Regions from separate parts of the Sinorhizobium terangae genome, predicted to be linked through region 2. Evidence: riboswitches for the same ligand, from Rfam matches in the RefSeq annotation. Region 2 holds a riboswitch; the other holds the start of a gene.
The links. A riboswitch is a leader RNA that binds a small molecule or an ion and turns the genes downstream of it on or off. The one in region 2 is predicted to bind S-adenosylmethionine.
Positions count from the first base shown of each region.

Region 1 (8,691 bases), 770 kb from region 2:
ATGTTCACTTTATGTTCCTATGGATTCCAGAGCCCGCCGCAAGAGTCAACAACGATGTTTGAGAATTTATTCCTCATCCTGCCCTGGCAGAATTCAACACTCGAAAAACAAAGGAGAAATCGTTATATGAAGGGCAACAAGGAGTGCCCATGGCCCGCATTGACCAGACCGATGATTGGCGGGAACGCCACGCACCGACGCTCAGCACATTCGAACTGCTTGCGCTCGAAGCCTATAGCCATCTGCCGGAGGAATTCCGCAAGCTGACGACCGATCTCATGATCGAAGTCGCCGATTTTCCAAGCGACGACGTCTTCGAAGACATGGCGCTTGAAACGCCTTTCGACCTGCTTGGCCTGTTCGAAGGCCGCGGGATCGGCGAACGCTTCACCATGGAGACTGGCCAATTTCCGAACCGCATCACGCTCTATCGCCGCCCGATCCTCGACTACTGGGCGGAAAACGAGGAAACGCTGGGTGACATCATCACCCATGTGCTGATCCATGAGATCGGCCACCATTTCGGCCTTTCCGACGACGACATGGAGCGGATCGAGGCCAGCGTCGAACACGTGGGCGGGTAGTCCAGGAAAAAGCGTGTAACAGTTTTCCGTCCCTCACCTGACTTTCAACGCAAGCCTCAGTCTTCGATCTTGCGCGCTTCCGACACGAGCATGATCGGAACGCCGTCGCGGATCGGATAAGCGAGACGGGCCTTTTCGGATATCAGTTCCTGCGCTTCCGCGTCATAGCTCAACCGCCCCTTCGTCAGCGGGCAGACGAGCAGTTCGAGGAGTTTCGGATCGACCTTGATGGCATTGACATCCATGGCTTTGCCCTACTGGAGGATGTTGTCGAGGTCGCCGAAATTGCGGGCAAGCACGATCTCGGTGATCGCAATCAGCGTTTCGGCGCGGGTCTTCAGGTCAGGCGCTTCCAGCAGCGCCTGCTTTTCCGCCGGGCCGTAGGGCGACATCATCGCCATGGAATTGACGAGCGTGCGGTTGCTCGCCCGCTCGACGCTCTCCCAGTCCGCCTCCAGCTTGTTGGCGTCGAGATAGGCGCGGAAAGCGGCGAGCAGCGCCTCGCGGTCGACCAGGCCCTCATCGTCGGGATTTTCGAGATCGGTTGCGAAGGGGCCGATGCGGAAGCGGCGATAGCCGCGGCAGCCAGCCACCTCGGCGAAGAGGCGGTAGCGGCACACACCGGTGACCGAGGTGATGTAGCGCCCGTCACCGGTCTCCGCAAAGGAGGTGATGCGGCCGATGCAGCCGACCTGGCAAAGCGCCGGCACGGGCCCCGAGTCGATATCGTTGCGCCCCTCGGAGAAGGAGGGCTGGACGATGCCGATCAGCCGGTTTCCGGCAAGCGCGTCATCGAACATCGCAAGATAGCGCGGTTCGAAGATATTGAGCGGAAGTTGCGCGCCTGGAAGCAGGAGCGCGCCCGTCAGCGGAAATACCGGAAGGATCTCCGGCAAGTCCTGAGGACCGAGGTAGCGCGCATTTCCGACATGCATTCTGGTAGACCTTGCAGATACCGGATTGCCGCGCCTCATCGCAGGCACGACCCCCGATCAAGAAATGGTGCGTCCCTTGAAAATCTCAAGGGAAAAAGACGCGGATCCTGCTGCAGTCTTGCCGCTTAAGAAAAAAGAATCGACGAAAGCTTGCGCCGCGCCGCGACCGTCGCCGGATCCTTCGGTCCCCAGACTTCAAAGAAGCCCAGGAGCTCGCGCCGGGCGCCATCGTCCTCGAAGCTGCGGTCGCGCTTCATGATCAAAAGCAGGTGGTCGGCCGCCGCATTCCGGTCGCCTTCGACATTGCGGATCTTGGCAAGCTTCAGCCGCGCCGCGTGGTCATCCGGATTGAGCGCCAGCTGATGCTCGAGCGCCGTCGGATCGCCGAGTTTGCGTGCTTCTTCGATCTGGTCGAGTTTCTTCGAGACGGCGCCGATGGCGGCGTCCTTCGCAAGCTCCTCCGGCAATTCCGAAAGCGCCTGGCGCGCCTCGGCAAGCTGGCCGAGCGCAATCATGCATTCGACCATGCCGGCAATGGCGGTCGCATTTTCCGGCTCCGCCTGGAGGACGGCACCATAGAGGCCGGCGGCGTTTTCCGCCTCACCGGCATCGAGCAATGCCTTGGCATCGGTCAGTGCGGCTTCGATCTCGGCCTTGCCATCGCTCACGGCGGGTCCCGCGATACGGTCGATGAACTGCTTGATCTGGCTTTCGGGAACCGCACCCATGAAGCCGTCGACCGGGCGTCCGCCGACGAAGGCGATGACGGCGGGGATCGACTGGATGCCGAGCTGGCCCGCGATCGAGGGATGGTCGTCGATATTCATCTTGACGAGCTTCACCCGGCCGGCAGCTTCCGTCACGACCTTTTCGATCACCGGGGTCAATTGCTTGCAGGGTCCGCACCAGGGCGCCCAGAAATCGACGAGGACCGGCTGCTGGCGCGAGGCTTCCAGCACGTCGCGGGAGAAGGTGGCGGTGGTCGTCTCCTTGATCAGATCGCCTGCGGCTGCGGCCTTCGGCGCCGGCTGGCCACCGAACGAAGCCGAAGCCGTCATCTGGTTGCCGAAAGAACCTGCATAGGGATTGTCGCTACCGCTCATTCTTCTCTCCTCGCGGACTTGCCGTCCGACTTCATGCATCCGCGCCAAAGATCGTATGTCAGCTCGTCACTTTCAAGACAAGCGGCTCATGCCCTGTCGCTTCCATGAAACGCAGCATGTCTTTCGACGCGATCGAGGTCGTCTGGTCGTTCGAGAGCGGGTGGCCGTTGATCGTGTCAAATTCCATCAACGCCTCGTCGAGAATGAACTTCACGTTGCCGCCCGTGTCGTTGATCGCGCCGAATGCGGTCACCGCGCCGGGGATGACGCCCAGATATTCCATCAGCTTTTCCGGCTTGCCGAAGGAAACCTTGCTCGCCGCGCCGATGACCTGATGGACGGTCTTCAGGTCCACCGTAGCGTGCTCCTCGACGGTCAGCAGGAAATAGTTGCCCTTCTTATCCTTCACGAACAGGTTCTTTGTATGTCCGCCGGGAATTTCGTCGCGCAGCGCCACCGATTCGGCCACCGTGAAGACCGGCGCATGGCGCTTCGTCGTGTGTTCGATCCCAAGGTCGTCGAGAAAACGGAACAGGTCCTCCGCGGTCTTCGGCTCAGCCTCGCTCATCATCAAATCCTTCCTGTCGTGGCGATTTTCGCCCTGCTTTACGGAGAACAGGCGCGCTCCGCAATCTCAGGCGCGGCGATTCTCAGGGGCTGGTGCGGCATGTGGGCGGAAGCCGTTCACGCTTCCCATGCGGTGCGCACTCTTGACCAACATGCGTCAGTGGAAAACACCAGCATTTCCAGGCTTTCTGGATTGCCCCGAAAAAATTCTTCGCATTTGCGTCATTTCCCTGTTGCATTTGAAAAAGGCTTAGGCCATATAGCGCCCGTCGCCGCAAGACGGGGCGGCACCACGGTCCACCGACTACCCCCGGGCCGCGGATGATGAGCGGGTGTAGCTCAGGGGTAGAGCACAACCTTGCCAAGGTTGGGGTCGGGCGTTCGAATCGCCTCACCCGCTCCAATTTTCCAACCACTTCATTTCATTGTCGCCTTGGCCTCTATCGTTGAGCCACGCTGCTTTAACGTGGGGTGCGTCCAATCGGACGCGCAAAGACCCTAGCACTTTGAATTACTGCAGCCGCAGCAGCCCCTCAGCTCTTCATAAATACGTAGTCCGTCTCCTGACGCAGCGTTTTACCCGGCCTGAGCACCGCGTTCGGAAAACCTTCGTGATTGATGGCGTCGGGCCAGATTTGCGTTTCGAGGCAGAAGCCGGCGAAGGGGCCGTAGCGGCGGCCCTCCAGGCCCGGCACCGGCACGTCGAGCTTGAAGCCGGTATAGAGCTGGATGCCGGGCTCGGTCGTCAGCACTTCCAGCGAAATCCCGGAATTGATGCTGCGCACCAGCGCCACCGAGTGTTTTTCCATCCGCTCCGGCGAGAGACAGAAATTGTGGTCGTAGGTGATCTTTTCGCCTTCCGTCTGCCGTCGCAGCGAGGTCATTTCCCTGAGATCGAAGGCCGTGCCGGCAACGGCGCGGATTTCGCCGGTCGGGACCTGCCGCTCGTCGGTCGGCAGATAGTGATCGGCGGCGATCATGATGTCATGGCCGAACACGTCGTCGCTGCCGTCGAGATTGAAGTAGCTGTGCTGGCAGACATTGGCGAGCGTCGGGGCATCGGTTTCCGTTGCGTAAGCGACGTTCAACACGCCACCGGGTTTCAGCGTATAGCTGCAGGTGGTCGTGCAATTGCCGGGATAGCCGGCCCGTCCGTCGGGATCGGTGATCCTGAGCGTTACGCGATCCTCTGCAAGGTCGATAATCGTCCAGTTGCGGTTGGCGATGTTATCGCTGCCACCGTGAAGATGGGTCACACCCTTTTCGTTGCGCTCCAGCTGATAGGCCTTGCCGTCGAGCGTGAAACGTCCGCCGCCGATGCGGTTGGCGTTGCGGCCGGGGGTCGCGCCGAAATAGGACGAATGCGCAGGATAGCTGTCGAAATCCTCGAAACCGAGCACCAGCGGCGGCTGGTGCCCTTCGAGCCGCAGGTCCTGGATGACCGCCCCCCAGGTGATCACCTTCGCGGTCAAGCCGCCGCCTCTGAGCGTCACGCGATGAACCGGTTCACCGGAGGGCAGGTGACCGAAGATTTCCATGTCCGCGCTCATCTTGTCTCCATCTTCTGCGAGTCGGCGTCAACCTGCGGTATTTCCGGCGACGCGGCAACCGGAAAGTCATACTTTTCCTCTGCCTGCGTCCGGCTGCCCCTCATCCGCTGCCGCGACCTTCTCCCCACTTGCGGGGAGAAGGACATGCCGCTCCGCCCACGCCCCCTCTGCCCGCAGGCGGAGCGAAGGGGCAAGCGCCGTACGCGTCGTTCACCGCGACAGTTCCTTCGTCGCGGCCTGCAGGCCGGCGAGCGTCAGCGGAAACATCCGGCCGCCGAAGAGGGCGCGGATCATGCCGATCGACTGGGTGTGGCGCCAATGCTCCTCGGGAACCGGGTTGAGCCAGATCGAGCGCGGGAAATGCGCCGTGATGCGCGTGAGCCAGAGTGCGCCGGCTTCGTCGTTCCAGTGTTCGACCGATCCGCCCGGATGGCTGATCTCGTAAGGGCTCATCGAGGCATCGCCGACGAAGATGGCGCGATAGTCGCCGCCGAAGGTGCGCAAGAGCTCCGCCGTGCGGGTCACATCGACGCGCCGGCGGCGATTGTCCTTCCACAGGCCCTCATAGACGCAATTGTGGAAGTAGAAATAGTCCATGTGCCGGAATTCGCCGCGCGCAGCCGAGAAGAGTTCTTCCACGACGCGGATATGGTCGTCCATCGATCCGCCAACGTCGAAGAACATCAGGAGCTTGACCGCGTTGCGCCGCTCCGGCCGTGTCACGACGTCGAGATAGCCATGCTCGGCGGTGGAGCGGATCGTGCCGGAAAGATCGAGTTCCTCGGCAGCGCCCTCACGCACCCAGCGCCTCAGCCGTTTCAGCGCCACCTTGATGTTGCGCGTGCCGAGTTCGACCGTGTCGTCATAGTCCCTGAATTCACGCCGGTCCCAGACCTTGACCGCGCGCCGATGACGCGAGCCCTCCTGGCCGATCCTCACCGCTTCCGGATTGTAGCCATAGGCGCCGAAAGGTGAGGTGCCGTCGGTGCCGATCCATTTCGAGCCGCCCTGATGGCGGCCGGTCTGCTCCGCAAGCCGCTGGCGCAGCGTTTCCATCAGCTTGTCGAAGCCGCCGAGCGCCTCGACGAGCTTCTTCTCCTCCTCTGTCAGGTATTTCTCGGCAAGTTTCTTCAACCACTCCTCGGGAATGATTGCCTCACCAAAGGCCTCCGATGGGGAAACCGCTTCCAGACCGGCAAAACAATGCCGGAACACCCTGTCGAACCGGTCAATGTGGCGCTCGTCCTTCACCAGCGCTGCGCGGGCGAGGAAATAGAAGGCCTCGACGTCGAAGGTCGCGATTCCCGTCTCCATTCCCTCGATCAAAGACAGGAACTCCCGGAGCGTCACCGGGACTTTCGCGGCCTTCAATTCGAGGAAGAAGGGGATGAACATCGAGGCTCAATGGTCTCCCGTGCCGATCTTTTCGAGCTCGTAGGGCGTCGTCTGGTACATCTCGTTGATCCAGTTGCCGAAAAAGAGATGCGCGTGGCTGCGCCAGCGGTTCTGCGGCGGCAGGTCCGCATCATTGTGCGGGAAATAATCGTGCGGCAGCTTGATCGGCACGCCGGCATCCACGTCGCGGAAATATTCGTCCGACAAGGAGGTCGAATCATACTCCACGTGGTTGAACATATAGAGCCGGTTGCCTTTCTTCTCGTGCACCAGGCAGACGCCCATCTCCTTCGATTCCATCAGGATTTCGAGCTCCGGCACGCGGTCGATGTCGGCGCGGCGCACCTCGGTCCAGCGTGAAACCGGCACGGCGAAATCGTCGGAAAATCCGTTCAGATAGACCGAGGAGGGTTTCAGGTTCTGGTGGCGGTAGACGCCGAAGGCCTTTTCCTTGAGCGGGTGTTTCGGAATGCCGTGGAAATGGTAGATCGCCGCCATCGCGCCCCAGCAGACGTTCATCGTCGAATGTACGTTCGTCGCCGTCCAGTCGAAGATGCGCTGCAGTTCCTTCCAGTAGGTGACGTCCTCGTATTCGAGCGTCTCGACCGGCGCGCCAGTGATGATGAAGCCGTCGAACTTGCGGCCCTTCACCTCCTCCCAGGTCTCGTAGAAGGCGAGCAGGTGATCCTCGGGCGTGTTCTTCGGCCGGTGGCCGTTGACGCGGACCAGCGTCAGCTCGACCTGCAGCGGCGTCGCGCCGATCAACCGCGCCATCTGGATCTCGGTCTTGATCTTGTTCGGCATGAGGTTCAGGAGCCCGATCTGAAGCGGGCGGATGTCCTGACGGATCGCCACGGTCTCGGTCATCACCCGCACGCCCTCATGCACAAGGGTTTCGAAGGCGGGCAGCGTATCGGGAATCTTGATGGGCATGGGGTCCACTCGATCAATACAAAAAAACCGGCGGCGAGATGATCGCGACCGGTCCTTGGAAATCCACTTTTCCTCGGCCCTTTAGCGATTTCTTTAACGTGGCTGCAAGCCGGCCGGCCAAATCACCACGGTTTGTTTGATAGCGCGGTAAGTGGCTGGCGGTCAATGAAAAACGATTCGGCTCCGTCGCGGCCGCCCCTCATCCGGCCTACCGGCCACCTTCTCCCCGCAAGCGGGGCGAAGGAGACTCGCGGCACCCTCTTAAGTCCCTCGCCCCGCTTGCAGGGAGAGGGTTAGGGTGAGGGGCAAAGGTAGGTACCATATGGATCATCCGTCGCGGCGCGCCATGAAGGCCAGGCGCTCGAAGAGATGTACATCCTGCTCGTTCTTCAACAGCGCCCCGTGCAGCTTCGGCAGCATTGTTTTTGGGTCGGCGCGCAGATCCGCCGGATCGATCTCGTCGGCGACCAGCAGCCGAATCCAGTCGAGCGCCTCGGAGGTCGAGGGTTTCTTCTTCAGCCCCGGCACTTCGCGGATGCCGTAGAAGGCGGTGAGTGCCGCCGACAGCAGCGTCTTGCGGATGCCTGGGTAGTGCACCTCGACGATGCGCGCCAGCGTCTCGGCATCGGGGAAGCGGATGTAATGGAAGAAGCAGCGGCGCAAAAAGGCGTCCGGCAGTTCCTTCTCGTTGTTGGAGGTGATGATGACGATCGGCCGGTGCCGCGCGTGGATCGTTTCGCCGGTCTCGTAGACGTGGAACTCCATCCGGTCGAACTCCTGCAGGAGGTCGTTCGGGAACTCGATGTCCGCCTTGTCGATCTCGTCGATCAGCAGCACGGTTTTCCGCGGCGCCTCGAAAGCCTGCCAGAGCTTGCCCTTGCGAATGTAGTTCTTCACGTCATTGACGCGGAGATCGCCAAGCTGGCTGTCGCGCAGCCGCGAGACGGCGTCGTATTCGTAAAGCCCCTGCTGCGCCTTGGTCGTCGACTTGACGTTCCACTCGATGAGATCGAGACCGAGGGCGGCCGCGATTTGGCGTGCAAGCTCGGTCTTGCCGGTGCCGGGCTCGCCCTTGACGAGAAGCGGACGCTCCAGCCGGATTGCCGCGTTGACGGCGATCATCAGGTCCTTGTCGGCGATATAGTCGGCCGTGCCTTCGAACTGCATGGGCTTCTCTTCGGTCTCTCTACGCTCAGTTGGAGAGCACAGGCTTCACCCGCGAAGCGCCGTAACCTCGATCTCGATCAGCATTTCCGGGCGGATGAGATCGCAGACGATCATCGTCGCCGCCGGGCGGATGTCGCCGAACATCTCGCCGAAGATCGGAAAGACCCGGTCGGCAAAGCTCGCGTCCGTGACGTAGTAATGGTTGCGCACGACATCCGAAAGCGAGAATCCGGCCTCCTTCAAGGCGCCCTCGATCGTCTTCAGGCAGTTGCGCGCCTGTTCCTCCACCGTCTCCGGCATCGTCATGGTCGCATAGTCATAACCGGTCGTACCGGAGACGAAGCACCAGTCCCCCTTGACGACGGCACGCGAATAGCCTGCCGTCTTTTCGAAAGGGGAACCGGATGAGATGAGCTTGCGCGTCATGGGCGCCCGCGCTTACGCCCAGGGGCGCGAT
Region 1 covers NZ_CP121659.1:3,352,277-3,360,967, forward strand. Annotated here, with positions in the region: gene QA637_RS15885 (metallopeptidase family protein) at 150-584, shown strand; gene QA637_RS15890 (Trm112 family protein) at 641-829, opposite strand; gene QA637_RS15895 (LON peptidase substrate-binding domain-containing protein) at 839-1,519, opposite strand; gene trxA (thioredoxin) at 1,645-2,622, opposite strand; gene QA637_RS15905 (prolyl-tRNA synthetase associated domain-containing protein) at 2,681-3,190, opposite strand; tRNA gene QA637_RS15910 (tRNA-Gly) at 3,518-3,592, shown strand; gene QA637_RS15915 (aldose epimerase family protein) at 3,723-4,739, opposite strand; gene QA637_RS15920 (vWA domain-containing protein) at 4,950-6,134, opposite strand; gene metA (homoserine O-acetyltransferase MetA) at 6,141-7,067, opposite strand; SAM riboswitch at 7,129-7,206, opposite strand; gene QA637_RS15930 (AAA family ATPase) at 7,395-8,234, opposite strand; gene QA637_RS15935 (RidA family protein) at 8,280-8,660, opposite strand; gene leuD (3-isopropylmalate dehydratase small subunit) at 8,673-8,691, opposite strand, start outside.
Region 1: it holds a riboswitch for S-adenosylmethionine, as region 2 does, so the genes downstream of both, metA (homoserine O-acetyltransferase MetA) here and QA637_RS00730 (O-succinylhomoserine sulfhydrylase) in region 2, are expected to answer to the same signal.

Region 2 (8,691 bases):
GGCGCACCGCGGCGAAGAGGTGACGGATGAGGTCATTGATGGCCCGCAATCGGTCGTTTTCGACGAGGCGGAAAACCGGCTGCATGCGCAAAAATCGATCCTCGCCTGGTGCATGGGCGTCGTCTGACGAACAGCGCCGATCTTGGGAAACCGGGACGGCTATTGAATTTATCGGGCTGAAACACAATTTAGGGCGGCAAGCGGGCGGCTCCGGTTCTGCTACCGGACAGTGGCCGCCATCAGTCATCGTGCATTGCGGGCGCGTGTGCACCGTCGAAATGCACAACCTTCTGGACAAGTTCGTTCGCGACAGGATCAAATGAAATAACGGGCAGGCTGCGCCGGAGAAATCCATGTCTCCACGCCACTTCGCCCGTGATGCAAGGAGCAAGATATGACAGAAACAGCACGGGGGCTTGGCGAGTTCGATTTTGCCGGTGACGACCATGTCGTGCCTTTCCACGTCGAGGGGCTCGATGTGCGCGGACGCGCCGTGCAACTCGGACCGATGCTCGATGCCATCCTGGAGCGGCACAATTATCCGCTGCCGGTGGCTCGTCTGGTCGCTGAAACAGTGGTGCTGACGGTACTGCTTGGCACTTCGCTGAAGTTCGAGGGCAAGCTGATCGTTCAGACCCAGGGTGATGGTCCGGTCGATCTTGTCGTCGCCGATTTTTCCACCCCGGACCGAGTCCGCGCCTATGCTCGTTACAGCCAGGAAGCTCTGGCTGCAGCCGAGCAGGATGGACGCACAGAGCCTCATGAGCTCCTTGGCAAGGGTGTCCTTGCCTTCACCATTGACCAGGGCGCTCATATGCAGCGCTACCAGGGCATTGTCGAACTCGACGGTGCAACGCTTGAGGACATCGCTGGCGCCTATTTCCGTCAGTCGGAGCAGATTCCGACCAAGGTGCGCCTTGGTGTCGCCGAGCTTCTCGATCGCGACGAGGACGGAAAGCCGCGGCACCGCTGGCGCGCCGGCGGTATGGTTGCCCAGTTCCTGCCGGACGCACCTGAACGCATGCGCCAGCCGGACCTTCCGGGTGGCGATGGCGATGAGGGGGAGGCCATCCATCTCTTCGAGGAGGACGATCTCTGGTCCGAAGCCAAGGTGATGGTCGAAACGATCGATACCGACGAGCTGACCGACCCGACCGTCGGGACGGAAAGACTGCTCTATCGCCTGTTCCACGAGCGCGGGGTCCGCGTCTATCAGCCGCAAGCGGTCTTTGATCGCTGCAGCTGCTCGCGCGAGAAGATCCGAGGAGTATTGGCCGGGCTCGACCGCGACGATATCGAGAACAGCATCGAGGACGGCGTGATCAATGTGACGTGCGAGTTCTGCTCCACCACCTATCGCTTCGAGGCGAGCGAAGTGCGCTCCCAGTGAGGCGCGCCTCGACTGAGGTGCTAAAGCGTCCTTGGCGCGTCTGGTAAGACGCGCGCCGCTGTAGGAGCCGCACCCTCAGTTCAGGGTGCGGACAAGCCCGGGTGAATCGAGCGAGAAGGCGGGGATCGCCACGTTGAAGGTCTCCCCGTCTTCGGCCTCCATGCTGTAGTGGCCGAACATGACGCCCGAGGGGGTATCCAGCGGGCAACCGGAGGAATATTCGTAAGTGTCGCCGGGATTGAGCAGAGGCTGCTCGCCGATCACGCCGGGGCCACTCACTTCGTCCACCTGGCCGTTCTCGTCGGTAATGTGCCAGTAACGGGTCATCAGGCGAACGGTGATGTCTGAATGGTTTGATATCACGATGCGATAGCCCCAAACATAGCGGCTATCGTCCGGATCCGACTGTTCTTCCAGATAGTACGGTTCGACGGTGACCTCGATGTCGCGAGTCAGGGCACGATACATGTGCAACACCCTATGCCAAATCTATTTGGGTATTCTACTGCAATATGGTTTCGGCAAGAATAACAGCAAGATTGCACGAGGCCCATTCAAATTAGGCGGAGCCGAGATCCATGCTCGACGGTGCGGTGCGCAGGCAGCTTGATCCGCTCCTTGACCGGCTCGGCGCCGCTCTGGTCAAGCGCGGCGTAAAGGCCGACACCATCACGTTTTTCGGTCTCGGTCTCGGACTGGCGGCCGCCGGTCTCATAGCATACCGGTTCTATCTCGCCGGAGCCGTCATGATCCTGCTCAGCCGTCTGTGCGACGGTCTCGACGGAGCCGTCGCACGCGCCAGCCACGGCACGGATTTCGGCGGATTTCTCGATATCGTCCTCGACTTCGCCTTCTATGGCGCAATCCCGCTCGCCTTCATCGTCGCGGATCCAGCTGCGAACGCCCTTGCCGGCGCATTTCTGCTTTTCTCCTTTTATGTCAACGGATCGAGCTTTCTCGCCTATTCCATCATGGCCGAGAAGCGCGCGATGACGACCAGCGTGCGCGGAGCAAAGTCGCTCTATTTCACGACAGGGCTCGCCGAAGCGACCGAGACCATCGTTGTTTTTCTGGCCTTCTGCCTGTTTCCCGGGTGGTTCCCGCCTCTCGCGGCAGTATTCGCGGTCGTCTGCCTTTACACGGCCGTATCGCGGATCGTTCTTGCCCGCCTCAGCTTCTTCGATCCGCAATAAAAACCGCCCGTGCATGCACGGGCGGCATTAACAAAACGGGGCCTGCTATAGTTACGCCTTCACGCTTCTCAAGGCGCGGGCGAAATCCTCGATGAGATCCTCACTGTCCTCGATGCCGGCGGAGAAGCGCACGGTGCCGGAGGAAATGCCGAGTTCGGCGCGAGCTTCCTCCGTAAGGTTCTTGTGAGTTGTTGTCGCCGGATGGGTGATCAGGCTCTTGGAGTCGCCGAGATTGTTGGAGATCCGGATGATTTCCAATGCGTTCTGAAGCGCGAAGGCTGCCTCCTTGCCGCCCTTCAGTTCGAACGCCACCAGCGTCGAACCGCCGCTCATCTGCTTGGCGATGATATCCGCCTGCGGATGGTCCTTGCGGCCGGGATAGATGACACGGCCGACCTGCGGCTGCTCGGCCAGAAAGTCGGCGATCAGGCGGGCGCTTTCGGTCTGCTGCTTCACGCGCAAGGGAAGCGTCTCGACGCCCTTGAGCAATGTCCAGGCATTGAACGGCGACATCGCCGGGCCCGTATGGCGGAAATAATCGTGCAGGTTTTCGTCGATCCATTCCTTGCTGGAAAGCACGACGCCGCCAAGGCAGCGGCCTTGGCCGTCAATGTGCTTGGTGGCGGAGTAGACGACCACATGGGCGCCGAGCTCCAGCGGCTTCTGGAAGAGGGGAGTTGCAAAAACGTTGTCGACGACCAGCTTGGCGCCCACCTGATCGGCGAGTTTCGCGACGCCGGCGATGTCGATCACTTCGAGCGTCGGGTTGGTCGGGCTCTCCAAGAAGAAGACCTTGGTGTTCGGGCGCACCGCCTTCTCCCAGTTTGCGAGATCGCGGCCATCGACGAGCGTGCATTCGACGCCGTATTTGGGCGCGAGCGTTTCCACGACCCAGCGGCACGAGCCGAAAAGCGCGCGGGCGGCGACGATGTGATCGCCGGCCTTCACCTGGCAGAGGATCGCCGAGGCAACGGCGGCCATGCCGGAGGCGGTGGCGCGGGCGTCTTCGGCCCCTTCGAGCATGCACATGCGCTTTTCGAACATGTCGTTGGTCGGACTGCCGTAGCGCGCATAGATGAAGCCGTCGGTCTCGCCCTTGAAACGGGCTTCGGCCGCTTCGGATGTTTCGTAGACGAAACCCTGTGTCAGAAAGATCGCTTCGGAGGTCTCGCCGTACTGCGAACGGAGGGTTCCGCCGTGGACGAGTTGGGTTGCCGGGCGCCAGGTCTTGCTCATGCGACAATCACTTTCAAAACAAAAAAACCGGCCGCGAAACGGGCCGGTTTGACACCCGGCCTTTTTAGCTACTTGTTTAACGTGGCTGCAAGCCGACCGGCCAAATCACCACGGGATAAAGCTCCAATACTGCCTGGGCGTGCTTGCGTCAATTCCCGGAGTTTGGTTTTGTCTGGCAACTGGAATGAGGATCGGTATGGCTCGCGAGACAGGGATTTTGGCCGACCGCGCGATTGCGGCGCTGTTTGCCTCGGGGCGCTTGAAAAGCGAGAGGCCGCTGGATGAGGACCAGATCCAGCCGGCAAGCCTTGATCTGCGCCTCGGCGCCAAGGCGTTTCGCGTTCGGGCGAGCTTCATGCCCGGCCCGGCCCACCTTGTCGCGGATAAGCTCGATCGCCTGAAATTGCATGTCATTGACCTCACCGACGGCGCGGTGCTGGAGACCGGTTGCGTCTATATCGTGCCACTGATGGAGAGCCTCGCACTACCGGAGAACATGTCGGCCTCCGCCAATCCGAAGAGCTCCACCGGCCGCCTCGATATCTTCACGCGCGTCATCACCGACAGGGCACAGGAATTCGACAAGATCCCCGCCGGCTACAGCGGCCCGCTCTATCTGGAGATCAGCCCGCGCACCTTTCCGATCGTCGTCAGGCGCGGCTCCCGCCTGTCGCAAATCCGCTTCCGTGTCGGGCATGCCGTGCTCTCTGAACAGGAGTTGCTGGCGCTGCACGAAAGCGATGTGCTCGTGGCGAGCGAGCGGCCCAACGTCACCGGCGGCGGCATTGCGCTCTCGATCGATCTCAAGGGCACTGGTCCGGACGGCCTCATCGGCTACCGCGGCAAGCACCACACCTCGGTGGTCGATGTCGACAAGAAGGCGGAACACCCGGTCTTCGACTTCTGGGAGCCGCTTTACAGCCGCGGCCGCGACGATCTGATCCTCGATCCGGACGAGTTCTATATCCTCGTCTCGCGGGAGGCCGTCCATGTTCCGCCGCTCTACGCGGCCGAAATGACGCCCTTCGATCCTCTGGTCGGCGAGTTCCGCGTTCACTATGCCGGCTTCTTCGATCCTGGCTTCGGGCACGCGTCGGCCGGCGGCAGCGGCAGTCGGGCGGTGCTGGAGGTGCGCAGCCACGAAGTGCCGTTCATTCTGGAGCACGGGCAGATCGTCGGCCGCCTCGTCTACGAGCACATGATGGAGCGGCCGGAAGGTCTCTATGGCCTCGACCTCGGCTCGAACTATCAGGCGCAAGGCCTGAAGCTTTCCAAGCATTTTCGCGCCGAGTGATGCAGCGATTCACGGCGCTACAGCGACCTTTTGTGCGTCTAATAGGACGCACGACGCTGTAGGCGCTTGACAGAACGCGGCCGTTGATGAAATTTCCGCTTCTGTCGCGGGTGTAGTTCAGTGGTAGAACGCCAGCTTCCCAAGCTTGATGTCGTCGGTTCGATCCCGATCACCCGCTCCACTTCTTCTGTCCCTTGTAACGATGAAGGAACTTCCGGAGTGGCGCCTGCCCGTCTCGTCAAGGTTCCTGTAGCCAGTCGGACAACATCTTGATAATCTCTGGAAAACCAAATCGAATCCGCGTGTTTCCAGGCCGCGGCTCCCAGTGTCGGATCGTCAAGTATCGGATCGCAATGACGCGTGCCCTGAGTCTACGAATTTGCGGAATCCTCGCGCTCTGCGCCTTCCTCATCGCCGAACCGGTGCTCGCGCAATCGCGGGATCTGCCCCTCCTCTTCGACGCCCGCGAACGCATCGCCCGACCGGACCTGACCGGACTCGCGCGGCTTCGTTTTCTGACGACAGTCGATTTCCCGCCGTTCAATTTCATCGACCAATCGGGCAAGCTTTCCGGCTTCCATGTCGATCTCGCCCGCGAAATCTGCCGCGAGCTCGAGATCGAGGACAAATGCCAGATTCAGGCGGTGACCTATGCGGAACTCATCCCGGCGTTGGAACAAGGCCAGGGGGAGGCCGTCGCCGCGGGCATCGCAGTTCGCCCGGAGCTGCGCCAGCGCTTCGCCTTCTCCAGGCCCTTCATGCAGTTGCCGGCTCGTTTTGCGGTCAACACCAAGGCCGAAGATCTCGTGACAAGCACGGCCGCGCTTGACGGCAAGCCCGTCGGCGTCGTTTCCGGCACGACGCACGAGGCCATGCTGAAGGCCTTCTTTCCGAAGGTCGATGCCAAGGCCTTTCCGAACCGGGATGCAATGCTCTCCGCACTGCGGCAGGGTTCGGTTGCGGCCGTCTTCTCCGACGGCATGCAGCTCTCCTTCTGGGTTTCGGCCAGCGCCGCCGGAGGATGCTGCGCTCTGCTCGATGGCGCCTATTTCTCTGAGCGCTTTCTCGGCGAAGGCTTGACGATCATGAACCGCAAGGCCGAGCCGGCATTGACCCAGGCGATCGATCACGCCTTGCTGGCGCTGTCGCGCAGCGGCAGGCTCGAGGAGATTTATCTGCGCTATTTCCCGAACGGTATCTACTGACTCCTACAGCGCCGCGCGTCCAATCGGACGCGCCAAGGCCGCTGTAGCACTTTGATTTGCTGCATGATTTTATCCTTAAATCGATTCCGATTTAAGGAATTATGCAGTAGAGCGCCGTGCGTTCAAATGAACGCACAAAGGACGCTATAGCACTTTGATTCTAGAGCGTTTCAGGTTTTGACAGAAGCATATCCGGCGTTGGCGAAGTAGTTGCTGCATTCGTCGGGCTGGAGTGAGGGGACAAGGCTGCCGAGGTATTTCCATGTCTCCTCGACGGTTCGCTTCTGAGCCGCCCGCATCCAGTGTTTGATTTTGGCGAAGGCCTGCTCGATCGGATTGAGATCGGGCGAGTATGGCGGGAGATACCAGAGCCGCGCGCCGGCGGCTCGGATCATCTGCCGGATGGCCGCCGACTTGTGCGAGCCGAGATTGTCCATGATGACGATGTCGCCGGGTTCGAGCACGGGCACGAGCTGTTGTTCGACATAGGCGCGGAAACACCGACCGTTGATCGGTCCGTCGAAGACGCAAGGCGCTGCCAGCCGGTCGTGGCGCAAAGCGCCGACAAAGGTCAGCGTGCGCCAGTGGCCGTGCGGGGCAAAGCCGCGCAGGCGCTTGCCTCGTGGCCCCCAGCCATAGAGCGGCGCCATGTTGGTCTTGATCCAGGTTTCGTCAATGAACACCAGCCGTCTCGGATCGAGACCGGACTGCCAGGAGCGCCAGCGTTGCCGCCGGCGGGCAATATCGGCACGGGCCTGCTCAAGGGCGAACAGCGTTTTTTTTAAACCGCAACCCCTCGCGGCGCAGGAACCGCCAGACCGTATCGTGCGACACCTTCACCCCACGCGCCGCCAGCTCTTCCTTCAGCCTGTGCAGCGACAAATGCGGCGTCTGGTTGATCCGCTCCGCGATGAACGCACGGTGCGGCTCCAGCACATGCTTGCGGTGGCCGCCCATCTTGCCGGGCGCCACGGACCCGTTCGAACGATAGCGCTGAGACCACTTCACCGCCGACGATACGGCAATGCCGAAACGAGCCGCCACCGATCGGCAGCTTTCCCCCGCCGAAATGGCGCCAACAACACGTTCACGAAGATCGTTCGAAAGAGGTCGCGTCATCGGATGCTGGCCTCCGCTCCAGCCAGCATCTTGAATCACAAAACGGACTAAAACGGAATCCCCTCCGATTCAGTCAAAACCGGAACCGCTCTAGAGCATCTTATCCGCTTTCAGTGATTCCACTTGAAAGCAGGATGCTCTAGCCGCGCCGGAAGGGCAGCATCAGCGACCAGACGAGCCTGGTCGGCTTGTCGCGCCCATAAGCCCGGAGGCCCGTTTCGATCGCATCGTCGCCATTTGCCGGCTGTGCCACATAGGTCGCGAACAGCCGGTCCCAGATGGAAAGATTGAACCCGTAGTTGGAATCCGTCTCGTTTCTCTCGACGGAGTGATGGATGCGATGCATGTCCGGCGTGACGATGAGACGCCGCAGCCTCTTCTCGGCCTTGGACGGCAGTCGCAGATTGGCGTGGTTGAACATGGCGCCGGCGTTGAGAACGATTTCGAAAAGCAGGACGGATAGGGCTGGAGCGCCAAGCGTGACAATGATCGCCGCCTTCCACACCATCGACAGAAGAATTTCCAGCGGATGGAAGCGGAGCGCGGTCGTCAGGTCGACGCCGGGGTCGGTATGGTGGACGCGGTGGATGCGCCAGAGGATCGGCAGCTTATGGGACGCGACATGTTCCAGCCAGACGGCGAAATCCAAGACGACGAATGCGATGAGGCCGGAGAGAAGCGGTGGGAAGCCGAGTGCGGGCAGCGCCCCATATCCGTGTATGCCGGCCCAGAGCGCGACGCCTGTGGCGGCGGCCGGAAAGACGATGCGCAGGAACAGCGAGGAGAGAAGGAGGATCGAAAGGTTCGTCGCCCAACGACGCGCCTTCAAGGCTTTCACGAGCTCCGGTCGTTCCAGACGCGGATGAGAGAGTTCGAGTAGCGCGAGGAGGGCAAAGGCAGCGCCAAAGGCGATGAGGCGCCAGAGCGGTTCCGCAACACCGTAAAACAGCATCCGTTTAGACCTCGTCGATGCGCTGACAGCGCCGCATGTCTTATCAGTCGCGCAAGGGACGCTGTAGCACGTTGAATTGCTGCACGGAACGATGCTCGGCCTGCCGCCTGCGCTCCCAGGGGTTCCGGCGCAAGAGGATCTACTTCCGGAAGCGGGCGATCGCGCCGCGTTCGATGGCCGCGCAGGTCAGTTTGTCGAGCGCCAGCCGGTCGCGCAGCAATTGCAGGAGCCGGATTTCCTCATTGCGAATACGCTGATCGGCGGCCGCAATCTCCACGGCGAGTGCATAGGCCGTGTCATAA
Region 2 covers NZ_CP121659.1:149,099-157,789, forward strand. Annotated here, with positions in the region: gene argF (ornithine carbamoyltransferase) at 1-127, shown strand, start outside; gene QA637_RS00715 (Hsp33 family molecular chaperone) at 395-1,390, shown strand; gene apaG (Co2+/Mg2+ efflux protein ApaG) at 1,466-1,858, opposite strand; gene QA637_RS00725 (CDP-alcohol phosphatidyltransferase family protein) at 1,969-2,583, shown strand; gene QA637_RS00730 (O-succinylhomoserine sulfhydrylase) at 2,635-3,819, opposite strand; SAM riboswitch at 3,863-3,941, opposite strand; gene QA637_RS00735 (2'-deoxycytidine 5'-triphosphate deaminase) at 4,016-5,113, shown strand; tRNA gene QA637_RS00740 (tRNA-Gly) at 5,220-5,294, shown strand; gene QA637_RS00745 (transporter substrate-binding domain-containing protein) at 5,467-6,318, shown strand; one part of gene QA637_RS00750 (IS630 family transposase) at 6,489-7,100, opposite strand; one part of gene QA637_RS00750 (IS630 family transposase) at 7,102-7,437, opposite strand; gene QA637_RS00755 (sterol desaturase family protein) at 7,577-8,389, opposite strand; gene QA637_RS00760 (tellurite resistance TerB family protein) at 8,529-8,691, opposite strand, start outside.